One region of the Dictyoglomus sp. GBS genome, then DNA from elsewhere that is predicted to be linked to it. Evidence: riboswitches for the same ligand, from Rfam matches in the RefSeq annotation. Region 1 holds a riboswitch; the other holds the start of a gene.
The links. A riboswitch is a leader RNA that binds a small molecule or an ion and turns the genes downstream of it on or off. The one in region 1 is predicted to bind thiamine pyrophosphate.
Positions count from the first base shown of each region.

Region 2: another riboswitch for thiamine pyrophosphate. It lies ahead of thiS (sulfur carrier protein ThiS); the one in region 1 lies ahead of ACY3IT_RS05390 (energy-coupled thiamine transporter ThiT).

Region 1 covers NZ_CM143687.1:1,100,711-1,117,053, forward strand. Annotated here, with positions in the region: gene gltX (glutamate--tRNA ligase) at 1-395, opposite strand, end outside; gene ACY3IT_RS05335 (OsmC family protein) at 420-830, opposite strand; gene ACY3IT_RS05340 (bifunctional phosphoglucose/phosphomannose isomerase) at 959-2,029, shown strand; gene ACY3IT_RS05345 (metallophosphoesterase family protein) at 2,026-2,610, shown strand; gene ACY3IT_RS05350 (DUF4032 domain-containing protein) at 2,613-3,404, shown strand; gene ACY3IT_RS05355 (endonuclease Q family protein) at 3,401-4,651, opposite strand; gene ACY3IT_RS05360 (alpha/beta hydrolase family protein) at 4,746-5,744, shown strand; gene ACY3IT_RS05365 (RrF2 family transcriptional regulator) at 5,817-6,230, shown strand; gene ACY3IT_RS05370 (DUF933 domain-containing protein) at 6,237-7,238, opposite strand; gene ACY3IT_RS05375 (archease) at 7,238-7,654, opposite strand; gene gyrA (DNA gyrase subunit A) at 7,651-10,074, opposite strand; gene ACY3IT_RS05385 (thiamine diphosphokinase) at 10,144-10,788, opposite strand; gene ACY3IT_RS05390 (energy-coupled thiamine transporter ThiT) at 10,800-11,600, opposite strand; TPP riboswitch at 11,691-11,801, opposite strand; gene cysE (serine O-acetyltransferase) at 11,824-12,522, opposite strand; T-box leader at 12,622-12,858, shown strand; gene ACY3IT_RS05400 (TrpB-like pyridoxal phosphate-dependent enzyme) at 12,902-14,254, shown strand; tRNA gene ACY3IT_RS05405 (tRNA-Ile) at 14,361-14,435, shown strand; gene ACY3IT_RS05410 (hypothetical protein) at 15,229-15,783, opposite strand; gene ACY3IT_RS05415 (hypothetical protein) at 15,828-15,950, opposite strand; gene ACY3IT_RS05420 (thermonuclease family protein) at 16,039-16,343, opposite strand, start outside.
Region 2 covers NZ_CM143687.1:736,285-752,627, reverse strand. Annotated here, with positions in the region: gene ACY3IT_RS03485 (zinc-dependent alcohol dehydrogenase) at 1-830, shown strand, start outside; partial or broken gene ACY3IT_RS03480 (cellulase family glycosylhydrolase) at 996-2,416, shown strand; TPP riboswitch at 2,457-2,576, shown strand; gene thiS (sulfur carrier protein ThiS) at 2,632-2,826, shown strand; gene ACY3IT_RS03470 (HisA/HisF-related TIM barrel protein) at 2,834-3,607, shown strand; gene thiH (2-iminoacetate synthase ThiH) at 3,619-4,725, shown strand; gene thiF (sulfur carrier protein ThiS adenylyltransferase ThiF) at 4,722-5,327, shown strand; gene thiE (thiamine phosphate synthase) at 5,317-5,985, shown strand; gene thiC (phosphomethylpyrimidine synthase ThiC) at 5,966-7,222, shown strand; gene thiD (bifunctional hydroxymethylpyrimidine kinase/phosphomethylpyrimidine kinase) at 7,200-7,997, shown strand; gene ACY3IT_RS03440 (DUF4388 domain-containing protein) at 8,297-9,688, opposite strand; gene ACY3IT_RS03435 (ABC transporter permease) at 9,756-10,742, opposite strand; gene ACY3IT_RS03430 (sugar ABC transporter ATP-binding protein) at 10,770-12,254, opposite strand; gene ACY3IT_RS03425 (sugar-binding protein) at 12,364-13,359, opposite strand; gene ACY3IT_RS03420 (alpha-galactosidase) at 13,780-15,960, shown strand; gene ACY3IT_RS03415 (MoaD/ThiS family protein) at 15,978-16,178, shown strand; gene ACY3IT_RS03410 (PP-loop family protein) at 16,178-16,343, shown strand, end outside.

The DNA.
Region 1 (16,343 bases):
TCATCTGATAGATATAAGCATTTTCTATCATATTTTGGAGGTCTTTTTTGAGCTAAAGCCTCTTTTCTTCTTTGTTCTAATTCTTCAGGAGTGCAATAACAATAATATGCTGCACCTATTTTAAGAAGCTCTTCTGCATATTTTCTGTACAGATCTAATCTTTGAGTTTGATAATATGGACCTTCATCCCAATATAGACCAAGCCAAGTTAATCCTTCTAAAATATTTTCTTCATATTCTTTTGATGACCTTTGTATATCAGTATCCTCAATTCTTAATATAAATTTTCCATTGTTATGCTTTGCAAAAAGCCAGTTAAAAAGAGCAGTATGAGCAGTCCCTACATGGAGATATCCAGTGGGGCTTGGTGCTATTCTTACTCTTACATTATCCATACTTAGCCTGTTCTCTCCCTTCCACTAAAGTATTTTATATGAGTATGTAACTTCTGCTGTGTTTCTTAACATAGCAGATACAGAGCAGTATTTTGTTTGAGAAAGATCTATAGCTTTTTTGATGTTAGCTTCATTTAAATTTTCCCCTTTGAAAATGTATTCAATATGTACTTTGGTATAAACCTTAGGATGCTCTTGGGCTCTTTCTGCTGTGATTTTCATTTCAAAATGTTCAACCTTCTCTTTCATTTTATTTAAAATAGAGATTACATCCATACCTGTACATCCCCCAAGAGCTACAAGTATAAGCTCCATAGGGCGAGGTCCTTCATTTCCTCCTCCATGATCTGGTGTAGAATCCATGACGATATTGAAGTTAGAAGGAGTTGTTCCTGTAAATTTCATTTCTCCATTCCATACAACCTTTGTTTCCATTTCTTTCATCCTCCTTTCTTAAATTATTTTAAATACTTTTAAAGTATACAGAGTATTTAATTATTGTCAACGATTTAATTATAAGCTAAAATAATTTCACAAACAAAATAATTAAAGGAGGCATAAAGATGGTAGAGAAATTGGATCAAATTGAGGTTCTTAAAAACTTAGACCCCAAGGACATGTATTCAGCAGTTTATAATTTGCCAGAACAAATAGAAAGAGCCGCAGAAGTTTCTTATTCTACTCCTATAAAAAATGTGTCTTATAATATAGAGAGGGTTCTTGTGCTTGGTATGGGCGGATCTGCTATAGGAGGCGACGTTTTACAAAGTGCCCTTTTTAAAGAAGCAAGATTTCCTATATATGTAAACAGAGATTATGATCTCCCTACTTGGGTGGATAGTAAAACCTTAGTATTTGCGGTTAGTTATTCAGGTAATACTGTAGAAACTTTAAATTCTGCCAAAGCTGCTTATGATAAAGGAGCCTCTGTTGTAGCAGTAACAAGTGGAGGAAAATTAAAAGAATTTGCAAATGAAAAAAATCTTACTTTGGTTGAGATACCATCAGGCATGGCACCAAGAGCTGCTATAGGCTATGTAACAATTCCTTCTTTTGTAGTTTTGGAAAAAATAGGAGCAGTATCCTCTAAAAAGTCAGAGATAGAGGAGACTATTAATTATCTTAAAAAGGCAAGAGAAAGCTTCAAGAGAGAAGTACCAACAGAAGAAAATGTAGCCAAAAAAGTTGCAAAAATGATCTTTAAGCGTATTCCTGTTATTTATGCTGTAGAGGAAAAATGGAAGGTAGCAGCTTATAGATGGAAATGTCAAATCAATGAAAATTCAAAATATCCTGCATTTTATCACTTCTTTCCAGAGCTTAACCATAATGAAATTATGGCGTGGGAAGCTATGGATGAAGTTATTAAGCCATTAACTCTTATTTTCTTGTACACCTCTCTTGATGGAGAAATGAAGATTAGGGTAGAGTTCATGAAAGAGAAAATATCTGAAAGAGGAGTACCTATATTCATGTGGCAAGCTGAAGGAAAATCTCCTCTTACTCAGTTCTTTTCTATGACATATTTAGGAGATTTTGCTACTGTATATCTTGCTTATTTAGCAGATAAGGATCCTTTCTCTATAGGATATATTAATGAACTTAAGATGAGGATAGGACAGCCCTTAAGTTGAAGGTATTAGCTCTATCTGACATTGAATCTCCAAATTTTTATGAAAAATTTGATATAACTCCATATAAAGGGGTAGAGGGGGTTATATCCTGTGGTGATGTTATGCCGGAACTTCTTACTTATATAGCTACAATGTTAAATGTACCAGTATTTTATGTACATGGAAATCACGATGAGATATATGAAAAGAGGCCTCCAGAAGGTTGTGAAAGTATTGATGGAAGGATGATAGAGTTTAAAGGGAGGAAAATTTTGGGACTTGGTGGTTCTATAAAATATAGTGTAGGTAAATTTCAATATACCGAAGAGGAAATGGAGTGGAGAATTAGAAGATTGTTTTTAAAGTTAAGAAAAGGGGTGGACATTGTGGTAGCTCACTCTCCACCTTTTGGAATTCATGAAGGAGATGATTTAGCTCATAAAGGTTTTAAAGCTTTTCTAAAATTAATAGAGAAATATCAACCTCAATATTTTCTTCACGGGCATACACACATGAATTATGTTTATAACTCTAAAAGGTTTGCAGAGCTTGGTAATACAAAAATTATAAACTGTTCTGGAATAATTCTTTTGGATTTATAGAAATGAGGTTTTTTAAGAGATTTTTAAAAAATAAAAAACATTTAAAGAGTTTTGATGAAGTTTTAAAAGAAGAAGAAATTTCAGGATGGAGAGACTTAGGTTATCAGACTATTGAGGTTGATAAGATTGTTGGTAGTGTTGGAAGATATAAAGATTTTGATGAAGAGTTTAGACCTTTAAAAGGTAGTTCAAAAAGTAGATTACAAGAGCTTGAAAATGCAATTTTGAGAGGAAAAATTTTACCTCCTATCGAGGTTTATAAGATAAAAGATGAATATTATGTTGTTGATGGAAATCATAGAGTGGCTGTAGCAAAGAAATTAGGTCAGAAAGAGATTGATGCTCATGTAATTGAATATATTCCTTCTGAAAACAGTATAGAAAATATATTACACAGAGAAAGGTCAGATTTTGAATTAATTACAGGGTTAAGAGGGATAATTCTTACAGAAATAGGGCAGTATAGAAAGCTTTTAAATCAAATTTTAGAACATAAATATTATATGAGCGAAAAAAAGGGGGAAGAGGTTAATATTAAAGAAGCGGCAAGAGATTGGTATAGAAATATTTATCTACCAATTGTTAAAAAAATCCAACAAGAAAGACTTTTGGATGCTTTTCCAGGAAGAACAGAAGCAGATCTTTACGTTTATATATCAGATCATAAATGGTTAGAGAGTCAGAAAAGAGGTTATGATATCGGATTTGATAAGGCCATTGAAGATTTTAAAAACTTACTACCAGGCATAACTTTAAAGGATAAAATTTTAGAGCTTTTCAAAAGACCTTTTTAGAAGAGAGAAAGTTGATTTTCTGAAGATGCCTCTTCTGGAAAAATTATTATTTTACCATAGACCCCATCATATCCCGGAATTTTTTTTATTTTTCCTTGTCTCATAAGGTTTATGCCTTTGGCAATTTTTTCTCCAGAAATTCTAATTATATCCTCTAATGATACATCCATTAAGATGCTTAGCTCATTTCCAAGATTTGATATGGTTTTTAAATATTCCCTTTGTACTATAGGTGATGAAGGTTCTTTATTTAAAGATTGCCCAATAATCTCTTCCAATGGTACTAAATTTTTATAAGGTATTTTAATAGGTAAATATACCTCTTCTCTATCAGCTAATTCTTCTACTCTATGTAGAACACCTATAGTAAGTGGTTTACCGCAAATGGGACAGATTTTCCCTAACTTAATACTCTCTTTGGGGTGTAATGATATATTACAATTTCTATGACCATCAAAGTGGTATTTTCCTTCTTCTGGGAAAAATTCTATAGTATATAAAAATTTATCTTTATCTTGATTTTTAATAGCATTAAAGATATCTTTGTAATTTAAATTGCAATTAAGTACATTAGCTTCTCTACCTATTTTATTTGGAGAATGGGCATCTGAATTTGAAATTAAACAAATCTTATCTAATTTACTTAACCTCCAATTCATAGAGGGATCACTACTTAATCCAGTCTCTATAGCAAAAATGTATTTAGAATAATTACCAAAGGCTTCTTCTATTGAGTCAAAACCTGATTTTGAGCCAAATATAGAGTACCAAGGTGTCCAAGCATGAGCAGGTATTATATGGATCTCTTCAGATAAATCCCAAAGTTGAGGTATAACTTTTTGTATGGGTTCACCCAATGTTGGCCTTCCATCTGACGTTAAATTACTATATTTTTCAAGTATGCGATTAATCTTATATGCTATCTCAAAGGAAGGAGCAAAAATAAGAAGATGAATTCTCCTTAATTTGTTATTTTGATTATATATAAGACTTATCTCTGAGGATAAAATAAAATAAATATCATTGTAAGAATATATGCCGTAATTTTCTTCTTTTAATTTACCTTTCAACTCGTTAAACCATAATGGATGCGTAAAATCGCCAGTACCTAAAATATTTACTCCCTTAATTTTAGCCCATTTTGTAAGGCTATGGAGATCCATATCTTTACTTGTAGCCCTGCTATATTTTGAATGTATATGAAAATCCGCAATTAACCTCAATTTATTAATCTCTTTATAATTCATTTTAAGTTATTTTAAAACAATCATTTATTTTTGTTAACATCAGATAAATTAATAGTGTACAATATAAACATTATTTTGATTAAGGAGGATACTTATGGACTTTTTATATTTTAAAAAGCTTTATCAAAACGAAAGATTATATGGATTTAAAGCAAAGAATAAGGAAGAATGGCTAAATTGGAGAAAAAATTTTAGATTAAAGTTAATTGAACTTTTAGGGGGATTTTCAGAAAAATGTGATACCAATTTGAGGGTTTTAGATACTAAGGATTTTGAGGATTATAAGAGAGAACTTATTATATTCAATTCGGCAGAAGATATAGAAGTTTATGCTTATCTTCTTACTCCCAAAAAGGTAGAACTTCCTGCTCCTGCTGTTATTGCTGTTCCTGGTCATGGAATAGGGATGAATGATGCTGTTGGACTTGATGAGAATGGTAATGAGAGAGAAATTCCATCTGGTTATATGAAGGATTTTGGAATCTCATTGGTAAAACAGGGTTTCATTACATTTGTTATTGAACAATTGGGTTTTGGATACAGGAAAATAGTAAAGAATGAAAAGATTTCTTCTTGTAGAGAGTTATTTTTCTGGGCTTTAATGCTTGGTAAAACAGTTATAGGACTTAGGGTTTGGGATATAATAAGAAGTATTGATTTACTTCAAGGTTTCCCTGAGGTAAAAAAAGATTCTATAGGCATTTATGGGATTTCAGGTGGTGGGACCTCTTCCTTATTTGCATCATCATTAGATGATCGTATTAAAGCTACCGTTATTAGTGGATATTTAAATACCTTTAGAGACAGCGTATTAAGTATTTCTCATTGTGAATGCAATTATATTTATGGTATTTTGAAATATGCAGAGATGTATGATATTGCAGGACTTATTGCACCAAGATTTCTATTTATTGAACATGGTATAAAAGATCCTATTTTTCCTATAGAAGCAACAAAATTTGCTTTTTCAAAGATTAAAAAAGTATATGATTTTTTAAATGTATCTGATAATTTAAATTATGAGTTTTTTGATGGGGGACATGAGATTTGGGGGAATAAATCTTTTCAATGGCTGAAGAATGTTTTGGTCTGATTGATGTTTGACTTTTAAAAGGATAACATGTAAAATATCCTAAAAAAGTATGAATTTAGAGGTGTAATAATTATGAAATTATCAACAAGGTCAAGATATGGTTTGAGAGCTCTCATATACATAGCTAAAAATCAAAAAGAGGGAAATCCTGTAAGTGTAAGGAGAATATCTGAGGCTGAAGAGATTCCTCTAAGATACTTGGAAAGAATTATGAGAATTCTTTCGCAAAACAAATTTGTTAAGGCTGAGGTTGGAGCAGAAGGTGGTTATTATATAAATGGTGATCCAAAGGAAATTAAGATTTTAGAGGTGGTAGAGGCTTTAGAGGGTAGGACTGCATTAGTGGATTGTATAGTTTTTCCTAATAAGTGCAAGAGGGTTTCTCAGTGTAAAACAAGACCTTTATGGATTGAGATGACAAATAAACTAAGAGAAACGCTAGCTAAATATACACTTTATGATTTTGTTAAAGGAGAAAAGACTTAATTAATTTTATATGTGGAATCTTATATATAATACATCTCCATCTTCTACTATATAATCTTTCTTTTCTACTCTTACTTTTCCTTCTTGATATGCCTTTTTCCAATCACCGATTTTTACAAGCTCGTCCCATCTTATTACTTCAGCTCTTATAAAACCTTTTGCAATATCTGTATGAATAACACCAGCAGCATTTAAAGCTGTGCTTCCTTTTTTTAGCTTCCAAGCTCGAGCATCCTTTTCTCCAACTGTAAAGAAGGAAATAAGATTGTTAAACTCAAAAATTTTATCTATTAATAGGTTTCTTATGCTTTTTGATAAGTTATACATGGACAAATACTCTGTGACATCTTTTTCATCAAGTTCTAAGAGTTCTTCTTCTAATTTAGCCGGAAATAAGAAATAGATTTTATCTTTTAATTTCTCCTTTATGGAATTTAGAAGTTTTTCATCTTCTAATTGAGTATTTGAGATATTTATTATGTAAAAAATTGGTTTTATAGATAGTAGATTCCAAGCAGAAAGTATTTTTAGTTCATCCTCTCTAAATTCCATATTGCTTAATGGAATCTCATCTAATAAACTTTTTTGGATTTTATCTAAAACTGCTTTTTCAGGTATACCTAATTTTCTATTTTTCAAAAGTTTTTCTGTAGTTTCCAGATCTTTTAGTATAAATTCATTTTCTTGGTTTTTTATCTCATCAAGATCTTTATCTTCTCTAAAAAGAGGCAGCATATAAAGAATTATTTCTGCTTTTTGTATTTTTTCATAAAGTTGGGGATTTAGGGATGTAAAAGTAGCATTACCTGGTGGATCCATAAAGTCTAAGTTTATAAAATTAATAGATTTACTTTTAAAGATTTTCCAAAGTTCTATTAGCCTTTCATCCTCTTTGGGTACTGCACATATATTATAATCAGAAAATTTAATGTGTGCCTTTCCTTTTGAAAGGACTTTTATAAGTGTTGTTTTTCCTGATTGAGATTCTCCAACTATTAAGTTTGCCATTAAATATCAAATACCACCTGTATTATCCATTGGTTATCTTTATTTTCAATCTTTAATAGATTATATGTTACTGCTTTTATTTCTCTTATGATTTCATGTTTTCTAGGATCAAATTTCTCACCAAAACAGTGGCTTATTAGTTGATTATTCCCTATAAGGGTGACATTAAATTTTTTGAATATAAGTCTTTTAACGTCAAATACATAAAGGAGTTCATTTAACCATGTAACAAGTAGAGATTCTAAATCTTCAGCATCTACTTCAATGTCAAACCTTTCCTTTTCATCAATTTTTTCTAACGGACACATAAGGTCAAACATTGCTTCTGCTGATACCTCAAAAGCTTCTTCCTTCGTACTTCCATATGCAATTATTCCTATATCTGCTGTATGATCTATTAATTCATATTTTTTCATTCTTCGTTACTCACCAGATCAATACTAACTACTCTATCTTCATCATTTAATTTTACCAATTTTACCCCTTGAGTATTTCTACCCATGATAGGTATATTTTTTACAGCTAATCTTATGATTTGACCCTTTTGAGTGCTAATTAATATTTCATCATTTTCTGACACATTTTTTACTCCTATTAAATTACCTGTTTTAGGTGTTATTTTTATTGCTCTAATTCCAATTCCACCTCTTTTTTGCAAATTGAATTCATCAGGTTTTATCCTTTTACCTATGCCATATTCTGTAACAAGTACAATGTCTTTATCATTTTTAACTATTATTCCACCTATTACAGAGTCGTCCTTTCTTAGTTTTATTCCTACCACTCCTTGAGCAGATCTCCCCATAGGTCTAACATCTTTTTCATCAAATCTTATAGCATTACCTTTTTTTGTAAGTAATATAATTTGATCGTTTCCAGTGGTTAAGAATACGTTAACCAATAGGTCATTATCTGCTAATTTTATAGCATTTATGCCGGTTTTTCTAACATTTTGAAATTCTTCCACAGGAGTCTTTTTGACTATTCCTTGAGAGGTTACAAATAGAAAATAGAGATTTTGAGGAAATTCATTTAAAGATATAATTTCTGTTATTTCTTCTCCTTCTGATATGCCTATATAATTCTTAAGAGGAGTACCTTTACTTTGTCTTGAAGTTTCATCTAATTCATAGGTTTTTATGTAAAAGACCCTTCCTTTGTTGCTGAATAAAAATAATGTACTTCTTGTAGATGTAACCACAAAAGAGGTTATTATGTCATTTATATTATTGGCAAGAGTATTAAGACCCTTTCCACCTCTTTTCTGTATTTGATACGTGGATAATGGAAGTCTCTTTATATATCCTTCTCGAGTAAGACATACAACTTCAGGATTATCAGGTACTAAATCCTCAATAGTTATGTCGCTTTTTTCTTCCTCTTGAATTTCTGTTCTTCTTTTATCAGAGTATTTATTTTTTATCTCTTTTAATTCCCCTGCAATTACTTTCCATAATTCTTTTTCATCGTTAAGTATTTTTTGTAGTTCTTCAATAGTTTTTCTTATGCTTTCCATCTCATTTATTAATTTCTCTTTTTCAAGCTTTGTTAATTGATGTAATCTCATGTCAAGAATTGCCTGAGCTTGTACCTGTGTGAGCTTAAATTTTATCATTAATTCCTCTCTTGCAGAATCAGCATTCTCAGCTTGTCTTATAATTCTTATTACTTCATCTAAGTGATCTAATGCTATTAACAATCCCTCTAAAATATGAGCCCTTGCCTTTGCTTTCTCCAGATCATACTTAGTTCTTCTCAGTACAACATCTTTTCTATGTTCTAAGAAAATCTTAAGTAATTCTATAAGATTAAAGACTTTAGGCTGACCATCCAAAATAGCGAGCATGATAACTCCAAAAGTGGTCTCTAATTGGGTATGTTTATAAAGCTGATTAATAACAATTTGGGGTTCTGCTTCTTTTCTAAGCTCTATTACAACTCTTATTCCATGTTTATCCGACTCATCTCTTAGATCTTTTATTCCAGTTATTTTCTTTTCTTGTACAAGTTCGGCAATTTGGGTTAGTAGATTAGCCTTGTTAACCTGATAGGGTATTTCGGTAATAATAATATTTTTTTCACCTTTCTTTGTTTCCTCTATTTTAACCTTTCCTCTTACTATGATTTTACCTTTACCTGTTAAGTAACTTTCCCTTATTCCTTTTCTTCCCACAATTATTCCACCTGTTGGAAAATCAGGACCATCTATAAACTTTAATATTTCATCAAGCCCTGTATGAGGATTTTCTATTAAATATAGTAAGGCATCTATTAATTCTCCTAAATTATGAGGTGGGATATTAGTTGCCATTCCTACAGCTATTCCAGAAGAACCATTCATAAGAAGCTGAGGAATTTTAGTGGGAAGTACTACCGGCTCCTTTAGTGAATTGTCATAGTTGGGTACAAAATCTACCACATCTTTTTCTATATCTGCAATCATTTCTGAGGCTATAGGAGCAAGTCTTACCTCTGTGTATCTCATAGCTGCTGGTTCGTCTCCGTCTATGGAACCAAAATTCCCATGTCCATCTATTAATGGGTATCTGAAGGAAAAATCCTGAGCCATTCTTACTAATGCTTCATAGACTGCAGCATCCCCATGAGGATGATATCTACCTAAGACATTACCTACTACATGGGCACTCTTTTTGTAGGGTCTATTATGTAGCATTCCAGATTCGTACATAGAATATATAATTCTTCTTTGTACAGGTTTTAGTCCGTCCCTTGCATCAGGTAAAGCTCTTCCTACGATTACGCTCATAGCGTAATCCAAGTAGGAATTTTCCATCTCTTTTTCTAAGCCAACTAATATTATTTTGCTTTTTTCCATTTTCTCCTCAGAATTAAAAAAATTTCAATGATATTGAAAAATAAAGACTATATATTTTAACATAAGAGCTTATTTTTTGTGTAGATGTATTACAAAGAGTGTCCCTTCAGAAGTTTTTATTTTTGCTTGCGGTAAAAGGAATTCATTACTTATTCCTCTTGTAAGCTTTCTATATAATGGTTCATTTTGTAAGGGGTATTTTAAGCCTTCTAAAGAGATACCATCAACCACATCTGATAGGGGAATGAGGGAGAGTGTATCTCCCTTGTTCCCCCAAAATATTCTTTCTTCTTCCCCTTTCATAAGATATATATTTAAATTTTTATCTATTACATATGGCTCTATGCCCATATCTTTTACTTTTTCTAAAAAGAATAGATTAGAAAGTAAATGGTCAATCCTTCCCCCCAATAGTCCAATAAAATATATTTCTTGGGGGTTGAATTTTATAGCTTCTCTTACAGCTAATTCTAAATCAGTTTCATCTTTTTCTTTTGGATAAATTTTCCACTCTATTTTTTTATTCTCAAACTTTTTAGATATATCTTCTGTTAATGAATCTAAATCACCTACAATTATGTCAGGTGTTATATCAAACCTTAATGCCAATTTAGTACCACCGTTAGCACAAATAATTTTGTCGACAGGGAATATAGTTCCTATATCATTTATATCTAAATTGCTTTCTCCATTTGCAAAAATTACTATTTTCATAGATTCTTTTATTATATCTCACTTTCTTTTAGTCTGGGGTATATAAGTAGTACTAATGGTAAACATACAAAAGTACTAGGTACAACTACAAAAAGATTATATATTAGGGAGTAAATCCATGCAGGTGTCCCAGGTGGAGCATATTGGGAAAAGAAAATCACGCCTGACAGGAAATGAGCAAATAATCTTCCAAGACCACCAATAAATACTCCAAGTTCTATGGGTTCTTGGGTCTTTCTGAGGACAGCACCATAAATTAAAAGTAATGCCCCAAGAATACCTGCAACTATTAAAACTATTCTTGAAATTGGGAACCACTTCAATTTAAATTCTAAATCTTTAATATCCTCTTCTATATTAGTTTTTTCTTCACCTTGGGCAGATTGAAGTTTTAATTTTAACTCTTCTAGGGTTTTTTGAGCTTGAGGAAGTTCATTAGATATATTAACTACAAACAGAATTGAACCTGCTAAGAAAAGTAAAGCTATAAAAAAGGAAATTATTTTTGAGACCTTAACCTTTTTTGCTATTCCTGAAAGGCCTATTAAACCAAAAGCAATGGGATAATCTAATAAATATTGGGCCCAATGAACAACATACATATCTTGTAAGGAGTGTATAACCCCATATACTAATCCTACTAAAATACCTGGTAATGTTCCCCATCTTAAAGCAAAGATAAAGAGAGGAAGCATTTGCATACTTATACTTCCACCTTGAGGCATAGCTCCTATTCGCAAATACCAAAGAAGTAGAGATAAAGCTATGGATAGAGCACCCTCTGTAAGAAGCCTTACAGGCTTTTGAGACATTATGAAGCACCTCCTATATTAAAAATTAAGATTCCCTATCCAGCATAGTGGAAGGGAACCTTAATTTTTATATACCTTAAATGTTATATTTTTTTATCCTTAGCCCTTCCCTACGCTGGCATTACCCAGATCAGGTTCAAAGGGTCGGTAGCTTCCGCTACCATCTCAGCCTCGGATTAAGAGGCTCCCCCGGGAACCTTTTTTCTTTTAATCTGTAATTATATCATAAATTTTCTGGTTTTTCTCTTAATAGTCTTTCCAGCTTTTCTATTCTATTTTCAATGTTCTCAATTCTTGATTTTAGTTCTTCAATTAAACTTAGTTCAGGGTCTGGGATATTACCATGTTCTAGCATTTCCTTAGGAGTTAGTTTTCTCCCCTCTTGAACTATAACTCTTCCAGGTACTCCCACAACTGTACAATTGGGGGGTACAGACTTTAATACTACAGACCCAGCACCTATTCTTGTATTATCTCCTATAGTTATTGGACCAAGAACTTTTGCTCCTGCTCCTATAACCACATTGTTGCCTATCGTAGGATGTCTTTTACCCTTTTCTTTACCTGTTCCTCCTAAGGTAACGCCTTGGTATATGAGTACATTATCTCCAATTTCTGTTGTTTCACCTATCACTACCCCCATACCATGATCAATAAAGAAACCTTTACCAATCTTTGCTCCAGGATGGATCTCTATTCCTGTTAAAAGTCTATTGAGATGGGAAATTAAACGTGGAATAACTGGTATTTTTAAATTCCAAAGAAAATGGGCTAATCTATGTAATAATATAGCATGAAAGCCCGGATAACAAAGTATTACTTCTAAAAAATTTCTTGCAGCAGGATCCTTTTCAAATACAGCCTTGTAGTCTGCAACTATTGTTTCAATTATTTTAAGCATTTTTTTCACCCCATCCTTTATAAATTATACCAATTTGATATAAAATAACATAAAAATAAAAAATTTTCCACTGAGAGTTTTTGTTATTAAAAATTTATAGTATAATATCATCTAAAAATAGGAAAGGCTGTGAAGGGAAATAGTAACTACCAAATAGCAAGATAACAGAGAGGTTGGTATTAGCTGTAAACCAGCCATCTTGCAGGTAGTGAATGGGGCCTGGAGCCTTGGAACGAAAGAGATAATATATCTTCGAGTAGTCTCCAACGGGTTAGCCTCCGTTAAATGGGCAAAGAGTTGGGGGATATCTACCTCAATTAAGGTGGTACCACGAGATCAAGCCTTCTCGTCCTTTGTGGATGAGAAGGCTTTAATTTTTATTAGGGGAGGTTTTTAATGTATGAGTCAGTATAAGTATATTTTAGAAGAGTCAAAGCTTCCTAAGGATTGGTACAACATTATACCTGATCTTCCTTTTCCGCTACCTCCTGTAATTCATCCTGCAACATTACAGCCTGTTAAGCCTGAAGATCTTGCACCTATTTTCCCCTTGGAGTTAATTAAACAAGAAGTGAGTCAAGAAAGGTATATTCCTATTCCTGAAGAAGTGTTAAATATTTATAAGCTTTGGAGACCCACACCTTTGTATAGAGCTGTAAATTTGGAAAAATATTTAGATACACCAGCACATATATATTATAAATATGAAGGGGTTAGTCCTCCAGGAAGCCATAAACCAAATACTGCAGTAGCTCAAGCTTTCTACAATAAACTGGAAGGTGTAAAAAGATTATCTACAGAGACTGGAGCAGGCCAATGGGGCTCTGCTTTATCTATGGCATGCAATTTCTTTAAGTTAGAATGTAAGGTATATATGGTTAAAGTAAGTTATTATCAGAAACCTTATAGAAGATCCTTAATGGAAATATGGGGTGCAAAGGTTGTACCAAGCCCAAGTCAAGATACAGAAGCTGGAAGAAGGATTTTGGAGAAAGATCCAGATTCTCCTGGTTCATTAGGTATCGCTATTAGTGAAGCAGTAGAAGATGCAGTTAAGAGAGATGATACAAAATACTCCCTTGGTAGCGTACTTAACCATGTACTTTTACATCAGACCATAATTGGAGAAGAAGCTTTGATGCAGATGGAAATGGCAGAAGAATTTCCTGATGTGGTTATAGGATGTGTGGGTGGGGGAAGTAATTTTGCAGGTCTTTCTTTTCCTTTTGTAAGAGAAAAATTTAAGGGTAAAAAGATTAGAATTATTGCTGTAGAACCCGAATCTTGCCCAAGTCTTACAAAAGGTATATATACATATGATTTTGGTGATGTGGCTAAAATGACCCCCCTTTTAAAGATGTATACACTTGGCCATAATTTTATCCCTCCTTCTATTCATGCAGGAGGTTTACGTTATCATGGAATGGCACCTTTGGTAAGTGCTCTTTATCATAATGGATATATTGAGGCTGTAGCGTATCCTCAAACAAAAGTATTTGAAGCAGGAATTCTTTTTGCAAGGACGGAGGGTATTGTACCAGCACCAGAATCTTGCCATGCTATAAGAGCAGCTATTGATGAGGCTTTGGATGCCAAAGAAAAAGGAGAAAGAAGAGTAATATTATTTAACCTTAGTGGTCACGGTTTCTTTGATCTTTCTGCCTATGATCAATATTTAACAGGTAGACTGGAAGATTATTCTTATCCTAAGGAAAAGGTTGAAGAAGCACTTAAGGATCTACCTAAGATTTAAGCTATTTGAAGAGGGGAGAATTTAAGATTTCTCCCCTCTACTTTTTAAATCACACTTAAGCTCTTGAAATTTGTAAAAGAATATAATATAATTTACGTTGAAAGTTGGGCCCGTAGCTCAACGGCAGAGCAGCCGGCTCATAACCGGTTGGTTCTAGGTTCGAATCCTGGCGGGCCCACCATTTTTTATATAACTTTCATCATAAATACTTATAACTCCTTAAAGTCTATATGAATTTTTTTAATTTAACCTATTTGACTTTAGTTAATGGATGAAAGGAAAGAAGAAGATCAAAATATTCTTTTTGTAAAATACTTTAATTAGTAAAAGAGTTTTAAAGGAAAACCCAATTTTAACCTCTAAAAAGGGAGGCAAACCTTAATCCCATGGCGATATGTTTATCTTTTAATCTTTGGCTATTTTAAACTTTACATAAATTTTTCCATAAGAGAGATCTATGAATATATCATTATAAGTTTCAAAAAGTTGTAAAGGAGATTTTACATGAGTTAATTAAGAAAGTTGGGAAAATATTTTTTCAAAGAAAAGAAGTAAGATAGAAAGGGTTAATAGTTGATGGGACTGGATTTGGTTGTAGAAAAGTATGTATTTGAGTGACTTTGTGGGACATCTTAAAAAAAACTTTCATTACATGTTATAAATAATCTTATATTATTTGGGATATATGAGAGAATGAGAAAAATGATAGGACATTTGGGGATTTTAATACTATATTTTAGAATTTACCGAAGGTCTCTTCATAGTTATTGACAAAAATTTCTTTTTGTATTACTTTATCATTAGCAAGCTTGGGCGGATAGCTCAGTGGTTAGAGCGCCTGCTTCACACGCAGGAGGTGTATTTTTTTATATATTCCATCTTTAATTTTTATAGTAAAATCCCAGTTTTTAATGAGTTCAACCCTCCTTTCTTTTTTAATTTTGTTCGCCTGACTCAGGAAAATCTTTTGAAACTCAGAAAGTAAAGTCCATTTTAAATTCTTTCCCTAAGACTTTGATTATATCTCCTTCAACTTCTGCTTTCTCTCCATTTATCCATATCTCACATTGTTTAAGAAATTCTGCTCTTGTTATCTTTTCTTTAAAGAAGTCAAGTAATGCACCTATTGGAAATTCAACAATTAAAGAATCAGTATCTTGTAATTGTATGTAGAAATTAAGTTTAATTGTTGGAGGATATTTTGAAATACCATAGCCAAAGACTCTCCATATGGAAGAGAAAAATAAATTAAGATCTTCTTCTTTTATACCTTCATAAGGTGGTAAAAAGGTACGAAATTTTACTGAAATAATAATACCTTTAGGTTCCACATAAGTAACAAAAATATCTGTAGTTCCTCCTTCTCTTATTTCATCAGCTCTCATTCCTCCTATAATCAATTTATTAAATTCTCTTTCCTTTAAGTCATCTCTAATTTCCTTAGTACTCATTTGAGCAAAAACAAATGAGGTAAGAATGGTTAAAATAACAGTTAATATTAAGCTGATATTAAGTATTTTTTTAAACATAGCTTAATCTCCCCCCCATAATTAAAATCAAAAAGTCATATTAATTATTTACTCTCTTTCTCAAGTTCACCAATAAGTCTTTCTTTTTCTTTTTGTAAGTTCACTATTTCTTCTCTTAATCTTACAATTCTTTCATAAAGTTTTAATATCTCTTTCTCTTTATCCATAATTTCTCTCTGTTTATCCTTGATTTTTTTATTTAATCTCTCTATTTAATACCTTAACCTATCAATACTCATTGAATTCACTCCTTTCTTAAGGTTTACAAACTTCACAGGGTCTATAACCTGAATTTATCGCGTTTTCTCTGCTTGAGAAATATACCTTATTTTTCTCACTCATTGCTTGAGCATATTTACACCAAGGATAATGGAAGATTTTTGAGTTAATATTTCCTATATAAAGAGTTTCTGCAAATGGATATTCTATTTTTCCTTCTTTTATATTAACCTTCATGCCATTAATGAGAATAATGCATTTAGAAAGAAAATCTGTTCTTGTGATTTTCTCTTTGAAGTAGTCAGTAATTGCACTTAGTGGTACTCTCACTATTAAGGAAT
Region 2 (16,343 bases), 360 kb from region 1:
TTGGAAAAGTAATTGATAAAGGAGAAAAAGTTAAAAATATGAATTTAGGAGATTATGTTGTAATTGAACCAAGTCTAACATGTGGGAATTGTTACAATTGTGTTCATGGAAGATATAATATTTGTAAAAATTTGGATGTAATTGGATGTACAAAAACTAACGGTGGATTCCAAAGATACATATCAATTCCCTCTCACAAGGTATATTCAATAAACGATATTCCTTTAAAAAGGGCTGTCTTAACAGAACCTTTAGCAGTAGCTGTTCATGGGGTTAGAAGATCGAGTTTCAAACCAGGAGATGAAGTATTAGTTATAGGTAGTGGTCCTATCGGTCTTCTTACTACCATATTTCTATATCTATCATTGCCTAAAAAGATAGTAGTTGTAGATCCTATTGATAAAAGATTAAAACTTGTAAAAGATTTATGCCCCAACATTATACCTATAAAGCCAGATGAGTTAACAAATTCCCTCTTTACCCAAGAAGGCCCTGACGTGACCTTTGAATGTGTAGGTATAGATCAAACAATAAATATGGCTATTGAAAATGCAAAAAAAGGAACAGATATAATCCTTATTGGTGTTCCTAAGGAGATATCTTTAGCTAAGCTTATTTATATCCAAGACAGAGAACTAAACTTAAAAGGCTCTCTTATGTATACAAAAGACGATTACCTAATTGCTATAGATTTACTAAGGAAAAATCAAGTAGATTACGAAAGATTAATCTCCCATATCTACCCATTTGAGGAGGTAAATAAAGCTTTTGAAGATATCATTAATGAGAAAGAAAAATATCTAAAGGTAATAATTGAAATAGCAAAATAAAGTCAAAATTTTAAAAAAATTGTAAATAATTTACTCAAGCATTATTCTAATATTTCACACGTTTTTCTCTTGCATTTGTTACAAAAAATATGTAATTATTTACAAATTTTTTACTATTTGATATACTTTTTAAAGAAAGTTAAAACGAAGGGGGTACATAAATATATGAAAAAACTAAAACTCCTAAACACATTACTTCTATTTTTAATCTTTATAAGTCTAATTTCTGGCTGTACTAAAACAACTGATATTTACAATAATACATTAACAGAAGATAATACCGTAATAATAACTAAAGAAAATATAAATAAGGCACCCAGTACATCTGGCATAAAGGGGGTTAATAATCCCCACATTTGGTTTGATTCACAAGCATATTCCGCCCTTGATACCATAAAAAGCTATGGTTTTAATACAGTTAGAATTGTTTGGCAAACAAATGGATCAGCCTCAAGATTGAAACAGATAATTGATAGATGTAAAAGCTTAGGTCTTAAACCCATTCCTGAATTGCATGATGTTACAGGTAGTACATCTACTAGTGACTTAGATAGAATGGTATCTTGGTGGATAAATAATAAATCATATATCGCCAGTGATGTCTGGATAAATATTGCAAATGAGTGGGGACCAAGAAACAGTACTATTTGGAGAGATGCTTACAAAAACGCTGTAAGTAGAATGAGAAATGCTGGAATAAATAATGTATTAGTAATCGACTCGGGTGGATGGGGACAAGATGACCAAGATATTTTAAACTATGCCTTAGAGGTACTAAATTCTGATCCATTAAAGAATATTGTCTTTAGCATACACATGTATGGAGAATGGAATGATAATAGCAAAATTTATAATTTTTTGTCTACTTGTAAGAACCGTGGTATTCCTATCATTGTAGGTGAATTTGGATATAACTACAATAACGGTAACAACAATCTTGGATGTAAAGTTGATGCTTTATACCTAATGCAAACCTGTAGAAATCTTGGAATAGGCTTTATTGCATGGTCATGGACAGGCAATAACAGTGAAAATGCATGGCTTGATATGACTTCCCCTTCAGATTGGAAGACTCTAACTTATTGGGGCAAAATGGTAGTGTACGAAAAAGACCCAAATGCTGGAAATTCGTCAGTATTATATAATTTTGAAGGTAGTACTCAAAATTGGACAGGTACAAATGTAGTTGGAGGACCATGGTCCGTAAATGAATGGGCCTACAATGGAAGTTATTCTTTAAAAGCTGATGTAGACTTAGGTACAGGTAAGCAATTTTACCTTTGTATAATTTCAAATCATAATTTTTCTGGAAAATCAAAACTTAAAGCAGTAGTAAGACATGCAGCCGGGGTGATCAAGGAACAGGCATGCAAGCCAAATTATATATAAAGGTGGGAAGTAATTGGAAATGGTATGATGGAGGCACTGTTAATATTAGCTCAAATACATCAGGGACTGTATTAACTTTAAATCTATCGGGAATTTCAGGACTAAATGACGTAAGAGAATTAGGAGTTCAATTTTTATCTGGCAGTGGATCATCAGGAAGATCTGCTATTTACCTTGATTATTTAACTATCGAGTAAAATAACTTCATTTTGTGGTATAATTACTAAAAATTGAAGATAGGGTTTCCAGGGGAGCTGAGGGGAAAAGCTCGGCTGAGAGGAGGTCTATAATCCCGACCTCGACCCTTAGAACCTGACCCGGGTAATACCGGCGGAGGGAGTGAAAATTATTGGAATTTAAAGGACCGCTTGGTAATATCCGGGCGGTCCTTTAAGTTTTATATGGAGGTGAAATTTATATGTTAGTAAACGATATAGAAATAAAGTACAAGGGAAACATTAAAGGACTTCTTTTAAAACTTAAATACCCTTTAGAAAAAATAGCCGTTCTTGTTAACGGAGAAATTATTAAAAAAGAAGATTGGGAAAAATATTATCTTAAAGATGAAGATTATGTGGAAATAGTATCCTTAGTAGGAGGGGGTTAAGAAGAATATGCAGTTTGAAATTGGTGGAAAAATAATAAACAATAGGTTATTTGTGGGAACTGGAAAATTACCAGATTATAGCATTATCAAAAATATGTATGAAGAACTCAAAATAGAAGTATTTGTCGTAGCAGTGAGAAGAATAAATACAGATATAAATAAAGGCAACTCTATATTAGATTTTATCCCAAGAGATGCTACCATCATGATAAATACCTCTGGGGCAAGAAATCATAAAGAAGCTGTAAAAATAGCTCTTATCGGTAGAGAAATTACAGGATCAAACTGGATTAAGATCGAAATCACAGGAGAAATGAAATATCTTCTGCCCGATAATGAAGAGACAATTAAAGCATCAGAAATTTTAGTAAAAGAAGGCTTCAAAGTATTTCCATATATATCACCTGATCTTATAATTGCCAAAAAACTTGAAGAAAAGGGAGTTTCAGCAGTAATGCCTTTAGGATCTCTCATAGGTAGTAATAAGGGCATTGATTCAGAAATACTAATTAAAGCAATAATTAATGAAATTTCTATTCCTGTAATAATAGATGCAGGAATTGGTAAACCTTCTCACGCCGCAAAAGCTATGGAGTTAGGAGCTGATGCTGTACTTATAAATACAGCCATAGCTACTTCAAAAGATCCCTTAAATATGGCAAGGGCTTTTAATTACGCTGTAAAAGCTGGAAGATTGGCATATGAAATAGGACTTCCAGAAGAAAAAGATTACGCAAGTGCAAGCTCTCCACTTTATGATCTCATTAAAAGTTTGGATTAATAGGTGAGCCAATGTTAGAAAAAGTTCTAAATTGGGCTGATAATTTTTTAGAACAAATTAGAAAAGAAAAGAAAAAGTATGATATAAGGAAAATTTTAAAAAAGGAAGAAATAAACGAAGAAGAACTTTATATTCTACTATCTGATACAGACGACAATAATCTTGTACTTATGGCAGAAAAGTCAAAAAAACTTACAGAAAGATACTATGGAAAAGTTATCACTCTATTTACCCCTCTTTACCTTTCTAATTATTGTCTTTCATCATGTAAATATTGTGGTTTTTCTATAGAAAACAAAATAAAAAGAATAAAATTAAAAAAAGAAGAATTAATCGAAGAATATAAACACATAAAAAATTTTGGAATTGATAGTATTTTATTATTAACAGGATGTGATAGAATCAATACACCTTTTGAATATATACTCTCTGCTGTAGAAGAAGCAAAAAATTACTTTTCTGAAATCATAATAGAGGTATATCCAATGGATGAAGAAGAATATAAAATCCTTGTTAATAGAGGTCTAACAGGAGTAACACAATATCAAGAGACATATAACTTAAAAATATATGAAGAATTACATCCTTATGGCCCTAAAAAAGATTTCTGGTACCGAATAAAAACTCAAGAAAGAGCAATAAAAGCAGGAGTTTTTGAAGTTACCTTAGGTATTCTACTTGGGCTAAATAATCCCATTGAAGATACATTCAAAATGCTACTTCATGCTAAATATCTCATGCAAAAATATCCTAAGGCAGAAATAAATATCTCTTTTCCAAGATATCGCCCTGCTGGAACAAATTTTGTTCCCCAATATATTGTGAATTCAAAGACCCTATTACGTCTCATTTTTACCTCTCGAATTTATTTACCTCCAATCGGAATCACCATTTCAACTCGTGAATCTCCAAAACTTAGAGATCTTATTATAGGTTATGGCGTTACAAAAATGTCGGCAGGTTCTAAAACATCCGTCGGTGGATACGCAAAAGATAGAGAATCAGAAACACAATTTGAGGTAGAAGATAAAAGAAGCATAAAAGAAATAATTGAGATAATTAAAAGCAAAGGATATAGGCCAGAATTTACAAATTGGATTAAAGGAGGCATAGCATGAATGACTTTAGAGACATGCTTATAAATTATTTTACTCAAGAAGAATTAAATAAAATTCGTAAGACAAAAATAGTAATAGCAGGTTGTGGGGGATTAGGCTCAAATGCTGCTATAACTCTCACAAGAACAGGTTTTGAAAATTTTATTCTCATAGATCATGATAAAGTAGAAACATCAAATTTAAATAGGCAAGCCTATTTCTACAATCAAATAGGTAAACCAAAAGTTATTGCTCTTAAAGAAAATATTCTTTCTATAAATTCTCATTGTAACATTATCACTTTTGAGGTGAAGATCACATCTGAGAATGTAATAGATCTATTATCTCAAGGAGACATCATTTTAGAAGCAGTAGACACTGCAGAAACAAAAGCCCTATTAATTAACACTGCTGTTAGTTTAGGTAAAAAGATCGTCTCAGCTATAGGAGTTTGTGGATTTGGTGACATTGAGAAAATAAAGATTAAAAAATTTAAAAACATAACCCTTATTGGAGATTTTCAAAGTGATAATAAAAACTTTCAACCTTATGCTCCTAAAGTAATTGCTATTTCAAGTATGCAATGTGATGAAATTTTAAGGATGGTGCTATATGAAATCTAAGAAATTAGATCTACTAAAGAATTACAATCTTTACTGCATTACAGCCGAAAATTTATCTTTAGGTAGAAACAATATAGAAGTAGTAAAAGAAATGCTATCTTCAGGTGTAAAAATCATACAATACAGAGAAAAGAAAAAAACATTAAAAGAAAAATATAAGGAAGCATTAATTTTAAGAGAACTTACTCTACAATATAATGCCATTTTAATAGTTAATGATCATTTGGACCTTGCAAAAATTGTTGGGGCAGATGGGGTACATATTGGTCAAGACGATTATCCTATAGAAGTAGCAAGGGAATTATTAGGAGAAGAATTTATTATAGGAGTTACTACCCATAATAAAGAACAAGCCAAAAAAGCTGAAAAAGAGGGGGCTGATTATATTGGTCTTGGACCAATTTTTGAAAGTTTTACAAAAGAAAACCCCCATCCTCCAATTGGATTAGAGATTCTAAAATGGGCTACCGCAAATATAAAAATTCCAGTAGTAGCGATAGGAGGTATTAAAGAAAACAATTTAAAACAAGTTTTTGAAAATGGAGGAAAATGTATAGCTATGGTAAGTGAGATTGTAGCTTCAGCTGATATTAAAGAAAAAATAAAAAATCTCATGAAGATAATGGAGGTTTACAAAAATGGAACAAACAATTCTTGAAAAACTAAGAATAAATCAAGTCCCTCAAGAAATAGAAATAGCATATAAAAATGAAGAATTTCCATCTATAGAGGAGTTTATTAGAAAAACAAAAGAAGGGAAAATTGTAGTTCCAGCTAATAAAAAAAGAAAAAGAAATAAATATTATGCTATAGGAGATGGCTGTAGCATAAAAATAAACGCTAATATTGGGGTAACATCGGATTTTTCAAGTTTTGATCTGGAATTAAAGAAGGCTGAAATTTGTGAAAAATATAATGTGGAATCGGTAATGGATCTTTCTTGTGGCAAATATGCAAAATCCTTTAGAGAAAAATTAGTAAGAGAATTCAGTTTTTTGGTAGGGAGTGTACCAGTTTATGATATAGCAGTCCGTGCAAAGAATTTTATTAAAACAAAGCCAAAAGATTTTCTTGAGGTTTTAGAAGAACATGCAGACTCAGGAGTAGATTTTGTAACTATACATGCAGGAATAAACTTAAGATTGGCAAAAGAATTAGAAAAATCACAAAGAATTTTAAATATAGTATCCCGCGGAGGTTCTATGATATATAAATGGATGATAGAAAATCAATCTGAAAATCCTTACTATGAATACTTTGATGAAGTACTAAAGATACTAAAAAAATACGATGTAACCATAAGCATAGGTGACGCATTTAGGCCAGGATGTATTTTTGATTCAGGTAATAATTTACAGTTTGAGGAAATATTAGAAGTAAGTAAATTAGCCAAAATAGCCCATGATTATGGTGTACAAGTAATCATTGAGGGTCCTGGTCATATGAAAGCAGATGAAATACCCTATACCATAAAGACCATAAAAAAGATATGTCATGATTTTCCTTTGTATGTCCTTGGACCTCTAACCACTGATATTGCAGCAGGATATGATCATATATCAGGAAGCATGGGAGCATTAATTGCAGGTTTGAATGGAGCTGATTTTATATGTTATGTAACACCAGCAGAGCATCTAAGATTACCAAATATAGAAGACGTGAAAGAAGGAATCATCGCCTTTAAAATAGCAGCTCATAGTGTTAACTTGGTGAAAGGATTTAAAAAGAGTATAGAAAGGGATTATACTATGGCTTTAGCAAGAAAAAATTTAGATTGGGAAAAAATCATAAATACATCTATAGATCCTGATAAAGCAAAAGAATATAGAAAGGATTTATCAATAACCACATGTACTATGTGTGGTGATCTTTGTGCAATCAAGAATAGCTCATAAAAAGAAGATTCTCATAATATCTGGGTATGATCCAACAGGTGGAGCAGGTATTTTATTGGATACAAAAACTATTCATCTTCTTAATGGTTATGCTTTAGGAGTACCCACATGCCTTACTATTCAAGATACTCAAAGAGTATATAAAGTTTACGAAATAGATTCCAAATATTTTATAAAATCTCTCGAGTACTTAATAAATGATGTGAAAGAGATTGATGCAGTAAAAATAGGAGCTTTGTACTCAGAGAAAATTATTAATACTGTGATAGATATTATAATAAAATATAGATTAACTAATATTGTTCTTGATCCAATAATTAAACCAACAAAAGGTACCAAACTACTAAAGAAAAATAGTTTACAAAAATTAGTTCAACTAATGTCCTTATGTACTATAATAACCCCAAATATTCCCGAAGCAGAGGCACTTTTAAACATCAAGATAGAGACTTTAGAAGATATTAAAACAACCATTTTCAATTTAAATAAACAATTTAATATAAAAAATATTGTATTGAAAGGCGGACATCTTCCCATAAATAACAAGGTATATGACATTCTTTATACAAAGGATAAATATATCTTTTACCCCAAAATTCTTAGACAAAACCTAAATGTACATGGTACAGGTTGTGTTTTCTCTTCAATCTTTGCTTATTATTTATCTAAAGAAAAAAATATAGAAGATGCCTTTTATAATACTGAATATACATTTGATAAGATCATAAACAATATAATACAAATAGGTCACGGACAAAAGGTATTTAATATATAGATTTTACCACTCCATCCTTATTACTTCTTCTCTAATTCCTGAATCCTTTACCTCCATTAAAATAAAGTGAGGTTATCTTCATATAAATTGCATGAAACGCAAGACCTTCCCGCACCTATTTCAGAAATTATATATATCATATGAAAAGGGAAGAAAATTACTGTATTCATATTCCTTATCGCTACTCTACCCAAGAATATCCTAACCCCAAATTATATAAAATCAAGCTTTATCTCCAATAATAGCAAAATTAAAGGGAAAAACTATACTAAAACCTTACTTTCCTAATTATTTAACCCTTAAACTACCATAGCAAATTTTTCCACATTTCTTGGATTTAATAGTTTAATTTCATCTAAGACTTTTTGCAATAATACTTTTAATTCAATTTCTCCAATTTTCTTTCTCATTTCATCAAAAATTAGGTCAATTCCGTCCTTAATGAATCCTACTATTTCTTCTTCTGAATATTTTTCCTTTTCTCTATTAAAATAAGCAAAGTTTGGTATATCCCCTTCAATTATATGGGAAAACATAAATCTGACATCCAAAAAAGAACTATCAATGTAGTTCCTATAAATTTTTATTAACTCATTATCTAAATCTTTCTCTTTCATTTCTCTTAAAAACCTTCTCCAGAATATATAAAAGGAATGAATTAAATCTAACTTTTTATCTTCTGATATGTCAATTATATGTTTATCTGTGATTAAGTCCACAATTATAGATTGCGTCTCTATTTTATCAAGTAAAGAATAATGAAATACTTGTTTTAAGGATCTCTCCCCATTAAAAAATAATGAAACTATCAACTCATTAGAATTTAGTTTTCTATTAGCAGGAACATATATATTATCACCTTTCTCACCCAATAAAATGGAAAATTGTTCCAATTTTTTCCTGTCAGATGGCATCTTTATCTGCTTGTTTAAAACTTCAAAAGCCTCCCTAAAAAATACCTCTATCTTACTCTCAGGAAACTTCACAATATTTCTAAAAAAGTAATGCCAAGAAATCTTCTCTGAAGACGTTATATCTTCTACGATAAAAGCAAGCTCTTCTTGCATATCTGAAATAAAATCTTTAATAACCTTTCTAAGAGTCCTTTCATTTATCCCTATTTTGTTTCCTTCTTCTAAGAGATATCTCCAACGTCTCCAAAAAGTATACAGAAGGAAGACCCTACTATCCTCTTCAGGATATATTAACTTTTTCTCTTTTATAAGCTTTTTAATTATCTCTAAGCTCCTATACTCTCCTAAGGGAGAATTCAAAAGCACCTCTCTAACATTTAAGATACCATCAAAAGATGAAGCCACCACTTCTTCTTCTAAAGCTAAACCATCTACTCTTACTGGTAATAGCATAAAGTCGCCAAGATAATTTACTAAGTCTATATAAACTGACACATTAATAAGCACTTCTAAAGGATCTAAATTTAAAAGCTTTTGGGAAATTTTTTCTTCAGGATGAAAAACAAAATCCCCCTTATCCCATAATACAATACCTAACAAGGCATCATATCCTTCAATAAACCCTGATCTTACATCTACAATCTTTCCATTTTCTATAAAGATTTCTGCTTTTTTAATTCCATTATCTATTTCCAATTTACCCGTTTTTTTCCCTATAGATATAGTCTGTAGAATCTCCCATAAAGGAATACTTTGTAAATTACCTTTAAGTCCCACAAATTTTCCCTCCTTCTAAAATTTTCTTTCTCCCTCTACCCCCCTCCCAGAGATTTTTATAACATTCTTATCTTATTATTCCCATTTTTTTCTTTCTATATTGATCAAATATAATAGCAGCAATTATAATTGCACCAATAGCTGATGGTTGCCAATAGGCTGGAAAACCTAAAAGTACCATTCCAGTTCTCAAAACTTGCATTATTGCTGCACCAATAATTACTCCTAAAACAGTACCCTCACCTCCAGTAAGAGAAGCTCCTCCTATAACAGCTGCAGCAATAACATCTAACTCATAACCACTAGCTGCAGTAGGTGCTGCCACACCTAACCTTGCAGTCATTAATATTCCACCAATTGCCGTTAGAATTCCACATAGAGTATAAACGAGTATTTTCACTCTTCCTGTATTAATACCAGAAAGCCTTGCTGCTTGCTCATTTCCACCCACTGCATAGATTCTGTATCCCCATGAGGTCCTATTAAGAAAAATTGAGGTTATTATACCTAAAATTATCATAAAAACAACAGGAAGAGGAATACCAACACCTAAAAAGGGTATATCATACTGACCTAAAATATTAAAACTCCTTGGTAAATCTCTAACAGGCCATCCTCCAGTAATCCCATAACAGAATCCCCTTGCTATATTCATGGTACCCAGGGTTGCTATAAATGGAGGCAAATTTGTTTTACTTATAAGGAGACCATTAATAAAACCAATAAATGCTCCTATCAATATACCTCCTATAATCGATAGAAATACACCAAAATTAGCCTTTAGCATCATTGCAGTTATTAAACCAGACATAGCCATAACCGATCCAACCGATAAATCAATACCACCAGTTATAATAACCATTAAAATTCCAAAACCACTTATCGCAATCCATGAAAAGGCACGCAATATATTAAAAATATTTGTTGAAGTTAAGAAGGTTTCAGTAGTTAAACTTAAAAAAAGACATAAAACAAAAAGAATGATTAATATGCCAATCTCTTGCATTCTTATCGTTTTTAATATCCCTCTTTTATCTTTAGAGGCTTCCTTCATTGTAATACCTCCCTCCGATATAGAAAATTAGTAACTACCAGATGCATAAGCCATTATTTTTTCCTGTGTTGCTTCACTTCTTGGTAGCTCTGCTACAATCTTTCCCTCACTCATAACAAGAATTCTATCACTCATAGCAAGAATCTCTGGAATCTCTGAAGATATCATAATAATTCCTATTCCAGTTTTAGCAAGCTGACTCATTATTGCGTGAATTTCAGCTTTTGCACCTACATCTATACCCCTTGTTGGTTCATCTAATATCAATACCTTAGGATTTGATGCGAGCCATTTTGCAAGAACAACTTTTTGTTGATTTCCACCTGACAGATATAAAACTTTTTCAAAAATACTTGGAGTTTTAATATTCAATCTCTTTACGAAATTTTCTGCTATCTCGGTAAGTTTATTCTTATCTATAAAACCCAAAAATTTCAAGATCTTCCTAATGATTGTAACTCCAATATTTTCTCTTACAGACATCTTTAATATCAAACCTTGATTTTGTCTATCTTCTGGAACTAAGCCAATACCATGTTTTACTGCGTCTTCCGGTGATTGAATCTCAACTTTTTCTCCATTTAAGTATATTTCACCTGAAATCTTAGGATCTGCACCAAAAATTAATCTTACGAGTTCCGTTCTACCAGAACCCACCAATCCTGCTATACCAAGAATTTCACCCTCATATAGAGTAAAACTTACATCCTTTATTATCTCACTTTTTAAGTTCTTAACGTCAAGAAGAGGTTTACCTTTAGAAACCTCTTCCTTTTTAAACATATCTCCAAGGGGCCTGTTTACCATAAGATATATGACTTTATCAAAAGTAGCCTCATCCCTACTCATTAATCCAACCATTTTTCCATCTCTGAGGATTGTTATTCTATCTGCTATTTTAAATATTTCTTCTAGCCTGTGAGAGATAAATATAATAGCAATACCGTGCTCTTTCAGCTGTCTAATAATTTCAAATAGTTTTTCAACTTCCTCAGGACCTAAAGCAGAGGTTGGTTCGTCCATAATGATTATCTTTGCATCAAGAGATAGAGCCTTAGCTATTTCTACCATTTGTCTTTGAGCCACCGAAAGATTTTTTACCAATTCCTTAGGATCAATATTAGCTCCTACTCTATCAAGAATCTCTTTTGCTCTCTTTTCCATTTCCTTCTTATCTACAAAACCTAATTTCCCTAATATTCCTTTTCTTTTAATTTCTCTTCCCAAAAAGATATTCTGAGCTACAGTTTGATTCGGGGTGACATTTAATTCCTGATATATAGTACTGATACCCAAAAGTTGAGCATGATATGGATCCTGAATTTCTACCCTTTTTCCATCTACATAAATCCTTCCTGCATCCTTTCTATAAGCACCACTAAGGATTTTCATTAATGTAGATTTTCCAGCACCATTTTCCCCAACAAGAGCCATAACCTCACCACTATAAGCCTCAAAATCTACCCTATCTAATGCTTGAACTCCTGGAAATGTTTTAGATATTCCTTCCATTCTAAGTATTGGTTCCAAATTTTGTCACCTCCTCTAAACCAATAGGGGGTACAAAGAATATCTTTGTACCCCCACTCTTTATTAATCTAAAAAACTAACTCACTTTTTATTAAAATGCAGGTGGAAGTGGAGTTTTGAAATCTTTCAATAGCCATGCTCTTATCATCGCATCTACATTCTTTTTAGTAACAATATCAAAACCAGTATCTATCCATTCAGGGAATTTTTCGTTATTTACAACTTTTCTATAAAGGATATCTATAGCATCATAACCCCATCCCCAATATTTTTGACCAACAAGACCTACAAGATATCCCTCTTTCAAAAGTTGTAACTCTACTGGTAATGTGTCAAAAGCAACAGTAAATACTTTCTTTGCCTTTGCAGCTTTTTCCCAAAGTGGCATAGATCCTCTCTCTGCAAAGAGAGGCCAAAGTCCTACAAAGAACCATCCCTTTAACTTAGGATATTTCTGCATAGTCTCTTCTACTACTTGAACTCCCCTATTAATGTCATCATAACATGCTACAGTAGTTACTATCTTAATCTTAGGATATTTCTTTATTTCATCTCTAAATCCTCTCATTCTCTCTTCCAAATTAAGAGCACCAGGTACTCCAGTAAGCATCGCCACATCTCCACTTGTTCCCATAGCTTTAACTAATAATTTTGCTGCCCATTTTCCACCCTCATAATTGTTTACACCAAGGTAAGTAAATCTCTTACTCTCTGGCGAATCAGCATCAAAGGTCATAACAGGTATACCTGCTTCTACCGCTTTATTAATGACATCTATTAATGCTGTGGGATCATTACAAGAAATAGCTATTCCATCCACTTTCCTTGCTACAACATCTTCCACTACTCTTGCTTGTTCTGTAGCATCAGATGCTACAGAAGCCACATAAAGAATTTCTACCTTATATGGCCCCTTCTTTGAAAGTTCCTCTGCTCTCTTGAAAGCACCATCTCTTCCAAGTTCAAAAACCGGATTGTTTAATGCCTTTGGAATCCATGCAAAAACAAGTTTTTTAGGAGTTTGAGCCGTTGTAGCCATTAAAAGAAATACAAAAACAATAAACACAATCATCAACAACCTCTTCATATAAAGCACCCCCTATTAATAATATTTTGTGAACAAAATATACAAAAGGAAAACGTTTACCCTACATTAGATTTTTATCTACCCTCTTATATCCTCTCTCATCCCCTTCCCATATAATTATTTTCAGAAAACATTATAACATCAGTCTAATAATTTTTCAATTTAAATTAAAAATCGATATAGTAAAGAATAGGCAATTTGATAAGACTTCATTTTGGTACTTCATTTTATAAACATCATGCGTTAACTTTTCCTGTTATACCTTTAGTAGATTTATTAAGAACTACAGTTTTTAAAATATACTCTCTTTTTCCATAAAAGAATTTACCTCCCCTACCATTAGGGATAATTCAACTAATGTTTTGTATCATTTATATCCTTTTTATGCTATATTTATTAAAAAAATCGTGAGGTGATAATATGCCTATAATATACGATGAGAATAACAAAATCTTTCATCTAATTTCTGGAAATTCCAGTTATATAATGAAAAATTTTAAGAACAAATATTTAGTCCACTTATATTGGGGAAAAAAATTAAATCATTCAGACTTTTCTGAAGCTTTTATAACTTCTCCCTTTGGAGCAAATCCTGATCCTAATGATAAAACTTACACTTTAGATAGAATGCTATTAGAATATCCAGCCTATGGAAATTCAGATTTTAGACATCCTGCATATCAAATAGAACAAGAAGATGGATCAAGAATTACAAACCTTATATTTAAAGATTACAAGATTTATAAAGGAAAACCAAAGCTTCAAGGACTACCAGCAACTTATGTGGAAGACGAAAATGAAGCAGAAACCCTTGAAATAGAGCTCATAGATGATCTTATTAATCTAAGAGTTATTCTCCTATATACAGCATTTAGAGACTACAATGTTATTACAAGAAGTGCTAAGTTTATAAATGATGGGAATCAAAAATTAAAAATATTAAGAGCTTTAAGTACTTGTGTAGATTTTGATCACTGTAAGTTTGACCTTTTACATCTTTGGGGATCATGGGCAAGAGAAAGATATATAGAAAGAACTCCTTTAATGCAGGGTATAAAGACCATTGAAAGTTCACGAGGAGAAAGCTCTCACCAACATAATCCATTTATTGCTCTACTTTCTAAAGACGCAGATGAAAAACACGGAGACGTATATGGCTTTAGTCTAGTATATAGTGGAAACTTTTCAGCTAATATAGAAGTAGATCAATTTAATACTACAAGAGTAACCATGGGGATAAATCCATTTGAATTTACTTGGATATTAAAAAAAGGAGAGACCTTTCAAACACCAGAAGTAGTAATGGTCTATTCTTCTGAAGGTTTGGGAGAAATGTCAAGAACCTATCATAGGCTATATCGTAAAAGACTTTGTAGAGGTGAATATAGAGACAAAAGAAGACCTATTCTTGTGAATACATGGGAAGCAGTTTATTTCAATATTAATGAAGATAAACTCTTAGCTCTTGCTCAAAAGGCAAAAGAGTTAGGAATAGAACTTTTTGTCTTAGATGATGGATGGTTTGGCAAAAGGGATGATGACACTAGCTCTCTTGGGGATTGGTATGTGGATAGAAGAAAATTACCAAACGGGCTTGATGGTCTTAGTAAAAAATTAAATGAAATGGGGTTAAAATTTGGACTATGGTTTGAACCAGAAATGGTTTCACCAAACAGTGAGCTTTATAAAAAACATCCTGATTGGTGCATACAAGTCCAAGGAAGGACATTATCTCAATGTAGAAATCAGTATGTTCTCGACATAACACGAGAAGAAGTAAGAAAGGAAATTCTTAAAATGATGAAGGAAATTATAAGAAACACCCCTATTGAATATATAAAATGGGATATGAATAGACCTCTAACAGAAGTAGGCTCTCTTGCCCTTCCTCCAGAAAAACAAAAAGAAGTATTTCATAGATATGTTTTAGCATTATACGAAATGATGGAAGAGTTAACAGCAGAATTTCCACATATTCTTTTTGAAGGTTGTTCAGGTGGAGGAGGAAGATTTGATCCTGGAATCCTATATTATATGCCTCAAATATGGACTAGTGATAATACTGATGCTATAGAAAGATTAAAGATTCAGTGGGGAACAAGTATTGTGTATCCTGCATCCACTATGGGTGCCCACGTGTCTGCGGTACCTAATCACCAAGTTGGGAGAATTACACCTCTTAAGACAAGAGGATATGTAGCAATGTCAGGTGTTTTTGGATATGAAATGGACCTTACTAAATTAACAAAGGAAGAGGAAGAAATAATAAAAGATCAAATAGAATTCTATAAAAAGATATGGCATATAGTTTTTGAAGGAGATCTATATAGATTAATAAGCCCATTCGAAGAAAATGCTGCGTCTTGGATGTTTGTTACTCCGGATAAAAAAGAGGCCTTTGTAATATATGTAAATATCTTAGCTTTTCCTAATCCACCCTTTTTAAAGCTCAAATTGGACGGACTTGATCCTAACAAAATATATAAAATAGAGGGAACCAATAGAGAATTTTATGGTGATGAATTAATGAATATAGGAATTAATATACCCCCAATGAAAGATTTTGAATCTTTTGCATTCATACTAAAATCAAAAGAATAAAGGAGGATAAACCTAATATGAAAGTAATATTTAGAAGAGAAAATGAAATAAAAGAAATAAAAGGAAATTACAAAGTAAATGAAATACTTAAAATTTTAAATATAAATCCAGAAACCGTCATTGTAGTAAAGGGAGATGAAATTGTTACACCTGACAAATTAATAAAAGATGATGAAGAAATAGAAATCATACCCGTTATATCTGGAGGAAGTATATAATGAAATGCATAAAATGCAAAAATGAAGCAAACATATACATAAGGCGCCATAATAGTGCCTTCTGTAAAGATCATTTTATTGAATATGTATTTCATCAAACAGAAAAGGCAATAAAGCAATATAAAATGTTTACCCAAGAGGAAAAAATTTTAGTTGCCGTCTCAG